Regions from separate parts of the Sneathiella sp. D3-11 genome, predicted to be linked through region 2. Evidence: riboswitches for the same ligand, from Rfam matches in the RefSeq annotation. Region 2 holds a riboswitch; the other holds the start of a gene.

Region 1 (7,571 bases), 1.5 Mb from region 2:
AGCCCCAGGCTATCTGCTGGTGAATTTCTCTGCCGGTTATACGGTCAGTGACAATGTGTCTCTGTTTCTGGATGCCCGGAACCTGCTGGATCGGCGATATATCTCCACCTACAGCACCATCATAAATGGTGCCGGGAATACCAACGTGTATTACCCCGGCGAAGGCCGTCGCGCGTTTATTGGCCTCAAGGCTCAACTCTAGATCAGGGAACTGCCGCCCCACCTCCTTTTCCCGGATTTGGGGCGGTCGTTTTATCAAAATGAAATTTCGAAATTTACTCGCGAAAAAGAACCTGTCCCTGCACCGCCTTCTGACATGGGTTGGCGTTATAGCCCTTCTCCTGTTTGTAGTCTCGGCCTTTATGCATCCTCTAATGATCTGGACAGGCCCGAGGGCCGCATCCTTTTTCCCGCCACAGGTCAAAATAAAGAGCTCCGTGGTTGAATCCATCCCCATAATCCTTAGCCAAAACAAGATCGATAACGCTGCAATCGTCAAGATTGTACAGGGAGAACCAGGCCCTCTCCTGCAGGTCTCGGCTGAAATATCCGGACCAAAGCGATATTTTAACCCGGTAACGAAAACAGAGCTGCCTGACTATGATCAAACACAGGCGATCTGGCTGGCCCGGTACTATTCCGGCCTGTCAGATACGACGATAACTAATATTACTCTCCAGACTGAATTCAACACCGATTACCCCTCGGTCAACCGCCTGTTACCAGTCTATAAAATCGAGTTCGATACCCCGGACAACAAAGCCTTGTTTGTCCATACCGAAACCGGGGCCATGGGTAGTATAACCAACAACTGGAAATCGGCACTCCAGTCGGGCTTTCAACTTCTGCACACATGGAACTGGCTTGAAAATGTCGAGACATTGCGTCTTATCGCCATGGGTATAATGCTGCTTTCAATACTTGGCCTTGTGATTAGTGGCACGGGATTGGTGTTTCTTTTAAAACGCCGAAAAATCCCACAGAAATCCCGTAGGTTTCACCGGTATATAGCCTATGCAATCTTGCTTCCCCTGCTCGCCTCCTGCCTGAGTGGCAGCCTGCATCTTTTCTGGTCATCTTTCGAAGGCAATATTGACGACCAGCGACTCCAGAGAAACCTTGATCTTGCCCAGGCTCATTTCAATGAAAAATCGAACTGGCTCGCGCCCTACCAGGATATTTCCTTTAATGCGATGAGCCTTATTGAGGGAGCTGGCGGCGGCTATTTCTATCGATTGGGCATTCCTCCGGCGCAGGTAGATAAGGTGATTACCCGACGCCAGAAATTTGATGGTATGCCTGTTGAAAAATCCGCCCTCTACATCGCGCTCAACAATCAAACGGAGGCACCGCTTACCGACCGTAATATGTCTATTCACTACGCGCGGAAACTTCTGAAAAAAGATATCCAAACCTCAGCTAGTGCCTCACTCATCACCCGTTTCGGGCCGGAGTACGATTTTCGGAACAAACGTTTACCAGTTTGGAAAATCATCTTCGCCGACGCTCCATCCGATATTCTTTATATCGACCCTATATCCGGCATCCTCGTTGATCGCATGACATCACCAGATCTCTTTGAACGATATGTCTTTTCCTGGGCCCATAAATGGGACTTCCTGGTCCCTGTCTCTGGCAGACCCGGACGCGATGCATTGGTTATGCTGTTCCTCACATCACTTCTTGTGTTGGCTGGATTGGGTATTTATATGCGGACTAAATCAACCAAAACAAAAAATGGCTCACCGAATGAACGGTAAGCCATTGAAATAATTGGCGACCCCGGCACGATTCGAACGTGCGACCTATTGATTAGAAGTCAATTGCTCTATCCAGCTGAGCTACGGGGCCGTTATCTCGTCTCGGTAACCGCGCTTATCCGCGAACCCGTGTATAGGAGAAGTTATCGGCATACGCCTTCAAATGGAGCTGTCGTTTTTTGGGCTCAAAAACCGTAAAGTCGATATTATTGCTTTTACAAAAAGCGATTGCACTTTCCTTGTCGTCAAAGTCGATCGTCACTTCCGCATTCATATCGCGCGACCCTGTCCAGCCCATAAGTGGCTCAACATATCTAGCCTCGGCCGGCGCATATTCAAGGCGCCAATGCTTCGTGCCCTTACGGCCGGACTGCATGGCGTTTTTCGCCGGTTGATATATTCTCGCCTTCGCTGCCATTGCGCGCCTACTCTCCAATATGACTGAATACTTCGGCCGGAACGAAATCCATTTCGCCATAGCCGGGAGCTTCCCAGTACAACTCCAATGTCGCGGTGTTTTTCTTTTCGAAATATTTGATGTGGATCGGATACCAGCCCGGTTCAGAAATCTCAACAATTATTTCATCTGAGAAGCGATCGGCATGCACATCCGGGTCTTCATAAATCAGCTTGTCGCCTATGGCAACCCAGACTCCATCGTTGGAATGCACCATAAAAACATAGCGGCCGGGTTTCTCCATCTTGATAAACCCCTTGATGATCGCGCCGACCATATCGTTGCTGTTGGATGTGAGCACATTACCCTGTCCCACCTGATAATTCAGCATAGGAAGAGGAGTTCCCGGCTTACCATCCATATAACCCATATTCTCTTCAAGCTCGCCAATACTGTTGACCTTGACCCCATAATAGGTGACCGCAAGACCGGGCTTCAGATTTGCGGGGTCCGGCTGAGGCGAAACAGGCTTGAGATCCTTAAATGTTTCCGCATTGGCCAAAACGGGCAGCATCACAAGCCCGAGCAACAGAACCATCCATCGCATCCCGAACCTGAAATTCCCATTTTCGTTTAATTTCTTCATCAACTTGGCGCCTCCTCCTGACCACAATATATAATCACATTTTAGTGAAAATTCAGCAGACAGCAATCTAAAGCGCAAAGAGAAGGAAAATTTCAATAAACTGTCAGAATTAATATCAAAATATTTAATAAAAAAAGCCCTGCAATCCATTGAATTGCAAGGCTTTCTTTTTGGTCGGGGCGGCAAGATTCGAACTTGCGACCTCTCGCTCCCAAAGCGAGCGCACTACCAGGCTGTGCTACGCCCCGTTCGGTGAATGTGATGATCTATACTATCAGAGCCCGACCTGCAAGCCGGAATTCACAGCAAAAGCCAATAAATCTTTATCGGCCTGCACGGACATAGTGAAATATCGCGTCTGCCTTAAAAATTACCTTGTTGCCGACTTTCAAATCTCCGCGCACAAAGGCGACGGTGCGCGTGCTCCGGATCACTTCTACATCGGATTCCACCCAATCCCCTTCGCGTGCCGGCGAGAGAAATTCGGAATTCATCTTGATGGTAACGCTGGATCGGCCACTTACATGCCTGACCGCAGCCGCCAGCGCAGAATCGGCGAACGTCATCAACATGCCCCCATGGATAATCTTGATGCTGTTCAGATGCTTCTCCTCTACACGGAAAGCCCGTATCACTTTATCCTTGCTGACAATTTTTCCAAAAAACGGACCATTCGCATCTGTAAAAGGGCCTTTTCCTTGGACGATTTCAAATCCTTCGGGAACAGGAAGGGTTCCGGTAGCTTGTTTATTCATTGTTATTCCGGCAGTTACTCTTTTTCAAAAAGGGGGTGGGAAAGCATATCCCCCACCATAATAGACTTCTTTCGCGCGAACCCACCGTTTACTTCCAACACCGCCCGAGCGGGTTTGTCATGCGCGATGATCTCAAGCGAATGAGGTTCAGCCTCATGCTTAATGTAGAGAATTTTCCCGGTCGCATCCACAAAGAACATGTCGAGCGGGATTTCCGTATTCTTCATCCACATGGTAATCGGGCGGGACATTTCAAAATCAAAAAGCATCCCTGTATTTGTTGGCAGATACGTCACATGCATCAGCCCCTTGCTACGTTCGGCGCCGTCATCAGCGACCTCTACATCCAGCACAATTTCTTCATGTGCTGTTTTCACGACAAGGCGTTCCGCCCGTGCCGTGAGAATAGGTGCGAGAGTCGAAAACATCAGTGCCAGACTAAACAGCAAGACAATATACTTTTTCGCAGCATCTATCATAAATCTAGAATAATCCTTTGCCAACAAACGAGAATTCACTATAGTGATGCCTCCTCGGGGGAGCCATTATGGCTGAGAGGTTCCATTGAATGGGACGACCCCGATTACCTGATCAGGCTAATACCTGCGTAGGAACGAGTTATCAATGGAATCTCAAGATCCACCCTATTCCGGTTTAACGGAATCTATGCCCGATACCGTGCCCGATCAAGGCAATATCGGCATTGGCGTACATCTCTCTCTGGACAAGCTGGCCTTTGATGGTGATACGATCCTGAGCGATCTCGAACTTGAACTCGATCCCGGAAAAATCACCTGTTTGCTGGGACCGAGTGGTGTTGGCAAAAGCAGTATTCTCAAAATTCTGGCAGGTTTCATTCCCCTTCCCGGGCATAGCCGCATTACCGCAAGTGATGGCGAAAGCCTGACGGGGCGACTTTCTTATATGGATCAGAAAGACCTGTTGCTACCTTGGGCGACCGTTATTGACAATCTTCTGATCGGCGGCCGGTTACGCGGTGAAAGACCGGACAGGATGCGCGCCGAAACTCTCATCCAACAGGTCGGCCTGGAAAAATGGCGGTACAACCGCCCCAGCACCCTCTCCGGCGGGATGCGTCAGCGCGTCGCGCTTGCCCGGACATTGATGGAAGGGAGTCCGGTGCTTTTGATGGATGAGCCATTTTCCGCACTCGACGCCATCACAAAATTCCGCCTGCAGGATATGGCTGCGCAATTACTCGCCGATAAGACGGCGCTGTTAATCACGCATGACCCGATGGAAGCGTTACGTCTTGGGGATATTATCTATGTTCTGGCCGGCCACCCCCTCGCCTGTCGGACGCTATAAAACCAGAGAAAGCCATTCCGCGCGATCCGTCGGATGGCGCCTTCACCCAGCATTATTCCGCTATCATGACGCGCCTCGCTGGCGAGGCTGAGGAAACGCTATGAAGACGCTGCGTGCCCTGATTACGATTACCGGGCTCATCCTGTTTTGGGGGTTACTCACCAGCTTGCTGGAACTACCGAGATTTATGCTCCCATCCCCGCTGGTGGTCGGTAAGGCACTTGTGACAAATGCCGGCCTCATTGGCGAGAATGCTTTGACCACAGCGATAGAGATCGTTCTCGGACTGGTTCTCGGGGTGCTGTTCGGAACTATTTCCGCCCTACTGATTTCCGCCTATCGACCAGTCAAGCAATGGGTCTTTCCCCTACTGATCGCCAGTCAGGCCATTCCTGTCTTTGCTATAGCGCCACTCTTGGTACTCTGGCTCGGCTATGGTATGGCACCAAAGATTGTGATGAGCCTATTAATCATCTATTTTCCTGTCACAGTCGGTTTTCTCGATGGCTTAAACCGGACAGATCCGGCGTGGCTCAATCTCGCTGGTCTGTTGCAGCAATCCAGCAAGAGCGGACGCCTTCGCAAGCTCATCAATCTGTACATTCACATCAAAATACCTTTCGCGCTCCCCTCCCTTGCCTCTGGCATTCGGGTTGCCGCAGCGATCGCGCCGATTGGCGCAGTTGTCGGAGAATGGGTCGGCGCCTCATCCGGGCTTGGCTATTTGATGCTGCACGCCAATGCCCGGGTTCAAACAGATATCATGTTCGCGAGCCTGCTGGTCCTGACCACCATGGCGCTCCTTCTATACTACCTGATCGATGCCCTGCTGCTTCGTGCGTTGCCTTGGTTATCAACCCCAAACGATACAAAAATCCAATAATGGAGATATAGATGAAAAAACGGATTTTATTGCCCCTCCTTTGCGCCCTGATGATACAGGGAACGACGGCACAGGCCGCAGAAAAGCTGACGGTCCTGCTGGACTGGTTTGTGAACCCGGATCACGCCACTCTGATCATTGCCGAGGAAAAGGGCTTTTTTAAAAAGCATGGGCTGAATGTGGAACTGATAGCACCCGCCGACCCGAGCGCGCCGCCGAAACTGGTTGCCGCCGGAAAGGCAGATCTCGCCATTTCCTATCAGCCTCAGCTTCATATGCAGGTGACGAATGGGTTGCCAATAAAACGGATCGCAACGATCGTCGCCACTCCGCTCAACAGCCTTGTCGTGCTGAAAGATGGGCCAATCAAAACGCTCGCGGATCTGAAAGGCAAGAAAATTGGCTATTCAGTCGGCGGATTTGAAACAGCATTGCTAACCACCATGCTAGCGCCCCACAATCTGACTGCAGATGATGTAACATTGATCAACGTCAATTTCTCGCTTTCGCCCAGTATTCTCTCTGGTCAGGTCGACGCAGTGATCGGTGCCTTCCGGAATTTTGAGCTTAACCAGATGGATATCGAGGGTCATCCTGGCCGCGCGTTCTACCCTGAGGAAGAAGGTGTTCCGTCCTATGACGAGCTAATCGTGATTGCAAATGCAGACAAGCTTGATGATCCGCGTTTCAAGCCCTTTGTTGATGCGCTGGAAGAGGCTGTACAATACCTCGTCAATCATCCGGATGACAGCTGGGAGCTGTTTATCAAGAACCACAAGGAATTGGATGATGAACTAAACCGCCGTGCATGGGCCGACACGCTACCGCGCTTTGCATTGCGCCCGGCGGCTCTTGATGTCGGCAGATACGACAGATTTGCCGCCTTCATGAAGGCGCAAGGACTGATCGACGAAGCAAAAGACGCAAACAGCTACGCTGCCGTCCTCAACTAGGGGGAACACCGAGAAAGAAAAGTATCGTCCGGAATGGTTATTCCGGACGTTCAATCTCCGCGACTTGTGGTCCCTTGGAGCTATCACCGATCCGGACACTCATCTTCTGTCCCGCTTGTACCGGCAAAGCCCCTTCACGGCGCAAAGTTTCCATATGCACAAAAATGTCCTGGGTATCATCACCGCGCGTCAAGAAACCGTATCCCTTGACCGGATCAAACCACTTGACTTCCACTTCGACGAAATCCCCCTCAGGCTGCACGGCGGGGTGATTGGTCACATTGTTCTTTTCAGGCACCCGTGGCTCAAAAGGAACAGCCGTCGATGTGTCAATATCAAGAACCTTGATTGCCTGCAGGCCCTTGGACCGACGCACAACAACACAGGTTACGCTCACACCTTCCGCCACATATTCATGACCTGCTTCGCGTAAACAAGAAAGATGCAGAAAGATATCCCCCGGTTCGTTATTCGGCGTTAGAAAACCAAAACCCTTGACCGTGTTGAACCATTTAACACGTCCTGTCATTTCAAAGTTGGCTTCCGGGGATTCGTTCGTTTTGCTGTCTTCCTGCTTACTCCGCAATTGTTCAATTTTGGCTGTCATATATTACTCCCGAACTTGACAGACGCATGGTGACGTCTCGCCAGAACAACAGTTTAACACAATTTTAAGGAAACTTTCAATATTCGAATTAGTAAAGTCTTTGCCGCTATACTATTGATGAATAAGAACGCAGAATTCGCAGGTAAATCGCTGTGAAGTCTATCGAGTGCTTTCTCCTTCGTTGATACTTGCGGACATAGAAATCCCGTGGCATATACGGGGGCAAGCCATCGACCATCCA
Region 2 (7,571 bases):
GGATGACGAGTGCCTATCTGGCGGCCGAACATCGCTATCGCCCGTCTGATTATCCAAACGATGTGCTCTTGTTCAAGGGCAGCCAGGCGAGCATGGACTTCCTGCGGGCGGGTCCGAAACTTGGTTGGGACGAGTTCGTCTCTGGCGATATCGAGGTAATGATTTTTGATTGCGACCATTTCAATATGATGATCGATCCGACAATCAGCGAGATTGGCAAGATCCTGAATGAGCTATTGCTTAATCAGTGACAGGCATGCCGGGGACATGTGCCTTATAAAAGGTGAGGCTGTCTTCGATCAATCCGTGATCGGCGAGATTGGTGTGATTTCCATCTGCGTAGGTCCTGAATGATTTTGGTTCCGTCGCTTCGTCAAACAGCCGCCGGGCGGTGGTCATACGGATGGCGGTATCCTGCTCCCCATGCAGCATGAGGAGCGGTGCGTTTATCGCCTTTATCCGGTCAATTGAATCATAGCGTTCCCGTGACATAAGACGGCAAAACGGCAACCCATGATAAGCATCTGTGAAATAATCGCAAAACCGGGCGAAAGCGGCTTCAAGGGTCAGTGCAGCAATGGGCCGCTCCGCCGCGAGTCGGACGGCGATCCCTGTTCCAAGACTATAGCCGTGGACAATACGTCTGCTTTTGGGAATTTCTTTCTCTATCAGCTCATTCAGCTGATCATAGAGCGCACGAGCATCTGCGGCAAAAGCCTCTTCCGACGGGGTGCCGCCCTTACCGCTTGATCCACGATAGACGAGAGCGGCCACACCGAAACCCTTGTCCAGAAAGGGTTTCAGCCGCCCAACGGACGGGCCGATAGAGGTAAAGTTTCCCATGAAGTATAGTATTATCGGCGTATCTTCGTCCGGCGGCTTGATCCAGGCAGTGATTTCCGTTCCGTCCTCAGACTTGAAGGTCACTTCACGAGCGCCGTCAAGGCCATAGCTTTTTGGCCCGTCGGTCGCCTGATCGAATTTGTAGATTGATCCGTAAAAGAGGCGCATTCCAACAAATCCGGCGACCACGATCAGGGCAATTAGCACGCCAAGGAGTATGAGGCCGTTCTGCAGGGACATAGAATATTCCGACGCGCTTTTCGGTTGCGTCAGCCTCGTGATTTGATGAGTTTGATGATGAACAGGAACACTACTGCGCCAATCGTTGCGTGGATGATCGCCGCCAGAATGCCGCCACCAATATCAATTCCGATTCTTGGTAAGACGAACCCGGCAATGAAGGCGCCAATAATGCCGACAACGATGTTGCCGATCAGGCCAAACCCGAAGCCCTTTATGATCAGCCCGGCCAACCAGCCAGCGACAGCACCGATCAGCAAGAAGATGAGAAGACTTTCCACTCCCATGACAATCCACCTCTTTCATAGTTCCCGCACTCCTAACATTAGGAAGGGAGGGCGGGCGGGTGTCAAGATGGATTTCTTGATCCTGTCGGAGATGGCAACTTCTCCATTATGGTGCCGAAGGCTCAGCGTTTCGCCAAAAATGACACCATTATGGTACTGAATTTGCCGTAATTTCTTGCTCCATTCACCATAATGGTGGTGTGGTGTTCAGGTATCGCGTGCGGCAAAAAAGGCCTGACGGCTGATCCGTGACCAGCTTTTTGAAAGCGAGAGTGCCGCGCGATAGGAGGTAAGAATCTCTTCCGCCATCGGGTCGCCGCCGACGAACTTGTCCAGAAGGCCCGGCGTTAACTCTCGTGCGCGCGCGAGCAGGTCGGACGGAAACTTGCGAAGCTTCACCTTTTTGTTCTTCACCAGATCTTCAAGTGCGCGGGCATTTTCCCAGTCGGATTCGGAAAGCCCGATCGCATTCTCTGACTGGCACGCATTGGCGACGATGGCTTTCAGATCATCGCTCAATCCCTCAAACGCCGTGCGATTGACAAGACATTCGGCGGTGCCGTTCGGCTTGTTGAATGATGGCCAGTAAAAGTTGGGCGCAGCCTTGTAAAAGCCAAACGCCCGGTCACTCCAGGGGCCGAGAAACTCTGCGGCATCAATCAGTCCGTTCTGTAATCCTGGGAAGATATCTCCCGGCGCCAGCAAAACGGAGGTTGCGCCCATTTCTTCAAACAAATCGCCGCCAAGGCCCGCACTTCGAATTTTGACGCCCCTCAAATCATCGAGTGATTTAATCTCCTTCTTGAACCAACCGCCCATCTGAATGCCTGTGTTTCCGGCCATAAATGGTTTGATATCAAAGGGTTGATAAAGCGTGTCCCAGAGTTCCTGTCCGCCGCCCTGATTGATCCATGCCATATGTTCCAGCGCCGTCAACCCGAAGGGAATAGTGGTGAAGAAGACGCTTGCCTTCGCTTTACCTTGCCAGAAAAAGGACGCAGTGTGTCCAAGTTCGGCTGTGCCGCCGCCAACCGCACCAAAAACCTCAAGCGCGGGCACCAGCTCGCCCGCTGCATAGAGTTTAACTGTTAGCTTGCCATCGCTCATTGCAGTAATTCGATCGGCGAGTCGTTGCGCGGTGACACCGACGCCCGGTGCGCCTTTCGGCCAGGATGTGACCATTTTCCACTGCATTGCGCCGCTTGCGAGGGACGGTGCAGGGAAAACACTTGCGCTCGCCACGCCTACACTGGAGGCGGTGAGAAATTTCCGGCGGGAGAGGGGCTGTTTTTTCATGGTTCCTTCCTTTCCTGAAGGCTGGATTGACTAATCTGGTATATTTTATCAAGGATCAGTGAGGCGAAGCTGCCGGGTCCGGTTGCTTGCTTTGCGGCTTGTTCACCCGCTTTGCTCAGAAGAGAGAGACCTGCTGCCACGGCTTGCAGTCGCTGATCTTGCGGCGCTACCGCAAGGCAAGCCCCGAGAAGTGCCGTGCCTGCACAACCGATCCCCGTGACCCGGCTCATCATCTCATGGCCGCCGGTCAGAGTGATTTCCTCCCTCCCGTCGGTAATCAGATCCGTTGCGCCGGTCATAGCGACGATGGCCCCGGTTTTTTGGGCAAGATCGGCGGGAGTGCCGCCAAGCAGGGTGATTTCCCCCTTGTTTCCCCGGATCAGTGCCGGACCAAGCGTGAGAAGGTCACTCGCATAGGCAGCGCGTGGCGGCGAGCGGTCGATAAAAACAGGATCAAGTATCCAGGGAAGCCCATTGTCATCTGCCGATGAAATGGCCAATTTGATCGAGGCTTTCAGATCTCCGTCAAGGGTGCCGATGTTGACGAGAAGCGCATCCGCGCTTTTCGTGAAACCGGCCACTTCCTCCAGATCCGAAGACATGGAAGGAATTGCCCCAATGGCGAGCAGCATATTGGCTGTGAGCGCTTGCACCACCGTATTGGTGAGACAGTGAACGGCCGGGCGACGGGTATTTAATGCCTGTAAAAGCGGTATAGTTCGGTCCTCGCGCATGCTTTTCCTTCCATTCATTCGTTGAAGGGAAGGGCGCGATGTACATATTTTAGGATGACCCGGCCTCAATTCCCTCCGCCGGTTCTAACCGGATCAGGTTCTGCGGGTCAGCGAATGCTTCTCAGCCGTTTAAGGCACCCCGATGAGCAGCTGTTATCTTAGGGTTTTTCATTTGCTTTGCAATGCGAAAATATGATCAATTTTTCTAACCCGACAAGGTAGAAAAACTCTTGTGACAGGCTGACTGCCTTTATGATAAATTGGTGTTATAAAAATGTGCGGATACCGTTCGGCGGTGGCGCCCTAGAACAGGATAAGTTCCGTGACCCAGCAACAGATGCGATTTACCTTCCTCAATTTTGGTCATTTTGTTGATCATCTGTTCATGCTGATCTTCGCAAAGGCGGCGTTTAGCGCGGGGCTCTATTTTGGCCTTGCCGAAGATGGCGCCTATGCAGAGATGATACCCTATGGCATCCCGTCGCTTATTCTCTTTGGTGCCGGGGCGCCGCTTGCCGCCTATCTTGCCGATAAATGGAATCGCGTCGGCATGATCACAGTCTTCTTTATCGGAATCGGCCTTTCCGCCATTGCCACCAGTTTTGCCCAGTCCCCGTTGCAAATTGCCATTGGTCTTGCGGCAATCGGGCTATTTGCCTCAATCTATCATCCGGTGGGTCTTGCCATGGTGGTTCAGGGCGGCGGCCGTGTTGGCTGGCGCGTTGGAATGAATGGTGTCTGGGGTAATATGGGCGTTGCCGCGGCCCCGTTGATTACCGGCTTTATCCTTGCTGACTATAACTGGCAATTAGCATTTATCGTGCCTGGCATTGTCGCAATCCTTACCGGCATTGGATTTTATATCTTTGCCCGGCGTGGCGGGGCACGCCCCCCGCCTTTCCTGCGGGAGAGAAGGATATCGTCGGTTTTGCGCCGGGGTGGAAACGGGCCCTTATTGCCATTGCGCTGGTCACCTCCGCTGGCGGTTTTGTCTTTGGCACCATGACATTCGTTATCCCCCGAATGTTTGAAGTCAGCTTGCCGGATGTGACCGAGAATGTGGCGACAACGGGTCTTCTCGCAGCGCTGGTTTATGCAATTGCGGCCTTTGCGCAGCTCGTGGTCGGTCGTTTGATTGATAAATACCGGATCAAACCAGTGCTGTTTATTATTGCGCTCGCACAGCCGATCCTGATCGGGATTATGGCGACGCAATTGAACTATGCGCTCTTTTTCGCAACCTTGCTCGCCATGGCGTTTGTCTTCGGACAGATCCCGATTACCGATACAGTTATTGCGCGTTATGTGCCCGATGGCTGGCGAACGAAAGTCATGTCGGTCAAGCTACTTCTTAATTTGGTGATTGGCGCGTTGTCATTGCTGGCAGCGCGATACATCCTGGAAGCGGGCGCTGGATTTTCAGGTGTGATTACCGTTGTTGCCATTGTCGCTATGTTGATCTCTCTCGCGGCGCTGGTTCTGCCGGGGCGTGTCCGCCGGTCCATTCAGCCAAGCGTCAGCCCGGCGGAGTAGACACGAGCGCCACCATTTGCTGGAAAATGGATATTGTGACACACTCTATGAAAAATAATAATAAGGGGAGTGATTATGGGTATCGATACAATCGTTCGGCCAAAACAACTATTGGCGCCGCCGGTCCGGCTGGATCCGGCGTTTGATGATCCGCAAGGGGTAATTGACCTGATCAAGAAGGGAAGCCCGTATAAAACCCTCTCCGCCGCCCATAAAGATGTCGGGGAGACGTCCGGCGGCTGGTTTCGCAATTTCTGGGCGTTGGGCGGTAAGGTCGTTTTTGATGGAGCGGAGCCTTTTTTTAATAATCCGCGCTTTATTGAGGCCGCAAAGACATCTTTCAAGGCTGAGGTGATCCGTCCGGTTGCGATGATGACCAACCTTAATCTGCCGGCAGAGGGACTGCCCGCCCATCAGGATCTGCCTTTCTTCAGGGGTGCGCAAAATCGCGAAGTGCCAAGTTGGATGCTGGCGCCGATGGGCTATTCCGGCCTGTTCCATAACTGGGCCGTCCCCGTCGCTTCAGCGATTACTTGGTTCTATGACGGTGAAGGCGGGGAATTCGAATATTGGCCAGATGGACTTGGTGCGCCATCAAAAACCGAGCGGCCGCCCTACAGTAATTGCAGTGTTCTGGCGGATAATGAATATATGTTCCACCGGGTCGGCAGTGTCGGCCCGACGGCAGAGCATCACCGCTATGATAACTTAGGTTATGACGCCACACTCACCTTGACGGAAGATAACAGCTGGCGGGTGGATGATGGAGGCAAGCCATTTGCAAAGCTTCCGTTTGAAGAAGTGCGACTTTCTGTGCTTTGGAAGGGCTATTGCTTCAAGAACGAGGCGGAAGCGGCGGCTTATGACGATCACAGTCATGACCTGAATTCGGACCTTATCATCGATATATTCTGTGACGATCTGACGGCGCGCGGCATTGCCGTCTCAAAGCCGGAGGATTTTTGGACCGATGCGGCCTGGAAAGAAGTAATAACCCGCGCCTATCCGGCACCAACGGCGGAAAACCCATAAGCGAATTTTGCGCTGCTATATTCGCCTTTTCCTGATATCATAGGAGCATGGCAGAGGACCTATTCGAGTTACAGCGGCGGGCCATTGCGTTACATGCCGCTTATCAGGCCGGCGATCTTGTGGAGATCCGGCACCTTCTTGACGACCCGCCGGGATTTCCCAACAGCCAGCAACCGTATGAACTGGGCTGCGCAGGAACCCCTCTCGAATATGCTTTCTGTTGGTCACCATCCTCTTTGATTCATGCGCTTCTCGATATAGGCGCGGATGTGAACTTCAGCGTGGAGGACGGTTTTCCAGCGCTCTTCACACTTTTAGAAACCGACAGGGAAGACAGGTATGAATTGTTAGCGCTCCTGCTTGATCACGGGGCTGATATTCACCAACGAGGCATCAATGACTGGACGCCGCTTCATTATGCGGTGGTCCAACGGGATTTAAAAGCGATAGAAATCCTGCTTGCGCGTGGCGCCGACCCGTGTCTCAAGACACGGATCGACGAGGGAACAACAGCGTTGGAAGAGGCGGTGCGAAACGGACTCGATAAGATAGTCGAAGTCCTGAAAAATCAAGCCCATGTTTGAGCCATGTCTCTCTATCGCTTCCCCGGAATTACATCGATAAATTCCGCCATGGCATTGCCCATAGCGACGAGCATGCCGTCCTGATTGTTCACCTCAACATCAAAAAGCAGCCAGTAACCTTTATCCGTTTTCTTTTTGCTTTGCAGGGTGACGACGGGTGTGATGGTATGGCCGAGCTGAACCGGCTTCAGCCAGCGTGTCTCCAGTCGCCGGTGAAATCCGCCGCGCGGGATCAACCAGTCAGTGAGCGTGCGGGTGATCAGCGCAAAATTTTGCATGCCATGCATGATAACACCGTCAAAGCTCGTCTTGCCGAACTTGTTTTTCATATAGTTGTCATCGAAATGTAACGGGTTGTAGTCAAGTGAGGCATCGGCGAAAGCCTGAATCGTGTCACGGGTAACCGTAAAGGGCCGTCCGGTGATCACATCGCCTTCGTTAACCTGGTTAAACTGTTCTTCTGCAGTCATTTTCTATTCCTTTATCGATCAAGCGGGACGGATGGTTTGGCCGCGGCCAGTACAGACAACTTCACCATGCTGGTTGGTGAAGGTGTTTTCATGCACGGCGAAGAGCCTGTCTTTCCGGATGAAGCGGTCCAGCGCGGTGCCGCGCATGGTAATGGTGTCGCCCGGGCGGATCGGTACATGGTAGGACCAGTTCTGCCCCGCATTGATGGTGCCAGGGGAACGCATCCAGTCTTCCGTGGTGGTGCAGGCGAACATCAACAGGATATGGATGGAAGGCGGCGCGATGATGCCACCATAAATGGTCGATTTTGCATATTCCTCGTCAAAATAGAGCGGATTATCTTCCCCGACACCCTTGGCATAGCGGGCAATGACCTCCTGGGTAAGCGTCACCGGCGTTGTGTCGCGCAGTTCGCCCGGAATAATCTGGTCCCAGGTTGCGCGTTTATCCACATCCTTCCAGAAATCAGTTTCAAAATTATCGAGATCCAAAATCGTCATACTGTCCCCCTCCTCGGGGTTGTTATTGGCGCCGAAGCGCGGTTTGCTAAT

What was found. Region 2 has a riboswitch for thiamine pyrophosphate ahead of AC0L73_RS09450 (hydroxyethylthiazole kinase). Riboswitches for the same ligand answer to the same signal wherever they lie in the genome.
Region 1: linked by a shared signal. The riboswitch ahead of AC0L73_RS01845 (ABC transporter ATP-binding protein) and the one ahead of AC0L73_RS09450 (hydroxyethylthiazole kinase) in region 2 are both predicted to bind thiamine pyrophosphate.

What each region holds. Positions count from the first base shown of each region.
Region 1 covers NZ_CM147911.1:355,666-363,236, forward strand. Annotated here, with positions in the region: gene AC0L73_RS01805 (TonB-dependent receptor family protein) at 1-202, shown strand, start outside; gene AC0L73_RS01810 (hypothetical protein) at 261-1,760, shown strand; tRNA gene AC0L73_RS01815 (tRNA-Arg) at 1,775-1,851, opposite strand; gene AC0L73_RS01820 (ETC complex I subunit) at 1,876-2,178, opposite strand; gene AC0L73_RS01825 (PA14 domain-containing protein) at 2,186-2,803, opposite strand; tRNA gene AC0L73_RS01830 (tRNA-Pro) at 2,975-3,051, opposite strand; gene AC0L73_RS01835 (PaaI family thioesterase) at 3,127-3,558, opposite strand; gene AC0L73_RS01840 (DUF192 domain-containing protein) at 3,573-4,037, opposite strand; TPP riboswitch at 4,084-4,190, shown strand; gene AC0L73_RS01845 (ABC transporter ATP-binding protein) at 4,183-4,887, shown strand; gene AC0L73_RS01850 (ABC transporter permease) at 4,988-5,770, shown strand; gene AC0L73_RS01855 (ABC transporter substrate-binding protein) at 5,782-6,723, shown strand; gene AC0L73_RS01860 (cold-shock protein) at 6,761-7,330, opposite strand.
Region 2 covers NZ_CM147911.1:1,833,420-1,840,990, reverse strand. Annotated here, with positions in the region: gene AC0L73_RS09470 (thioesterase domain-containing protein) at 1-251, shown strand, start outside; gene AC0L73_RS09465 (alpha/beta hydrolase) at 241-1,083, opposite strand; gene AC0L73_RS09460 (GlsB/YeaQ/YmgE family stress response membrane protein) at 1,113-1,370, opposite strand; gene AC0L73_RS09455 (TRAP transporter substrate-binding protein) at 1,578-2,666, opposite strand; gene AC0L73_RS09450 (hydroxyethylthiazole kinase) at 2,663-3,400, opposite strand; TPP riboswitch at 3,453-3,552, opposite strand; gene AC0L73_RS09445 (MFS transporter) at 3,723-4,406, shown strand; gene AC0L73_RS09440 (MFS transporter) at 4,403-4,933, shown strand; gene AC0L73_RS09435 (hypothetical protein) at 5,009-5,965, shown strand; gene AC0L73_RS09430 (ankyrin repeat domain-containing protein) at 6,013-6,549, shown strand; gene AC0L73_RS09425 (MaoC family dehydratase) at 6,561-7,019, opposite strand; gene AC0L73_RS09420 (MaoC family dehydratase) at 7,038-7,520, opposite strand.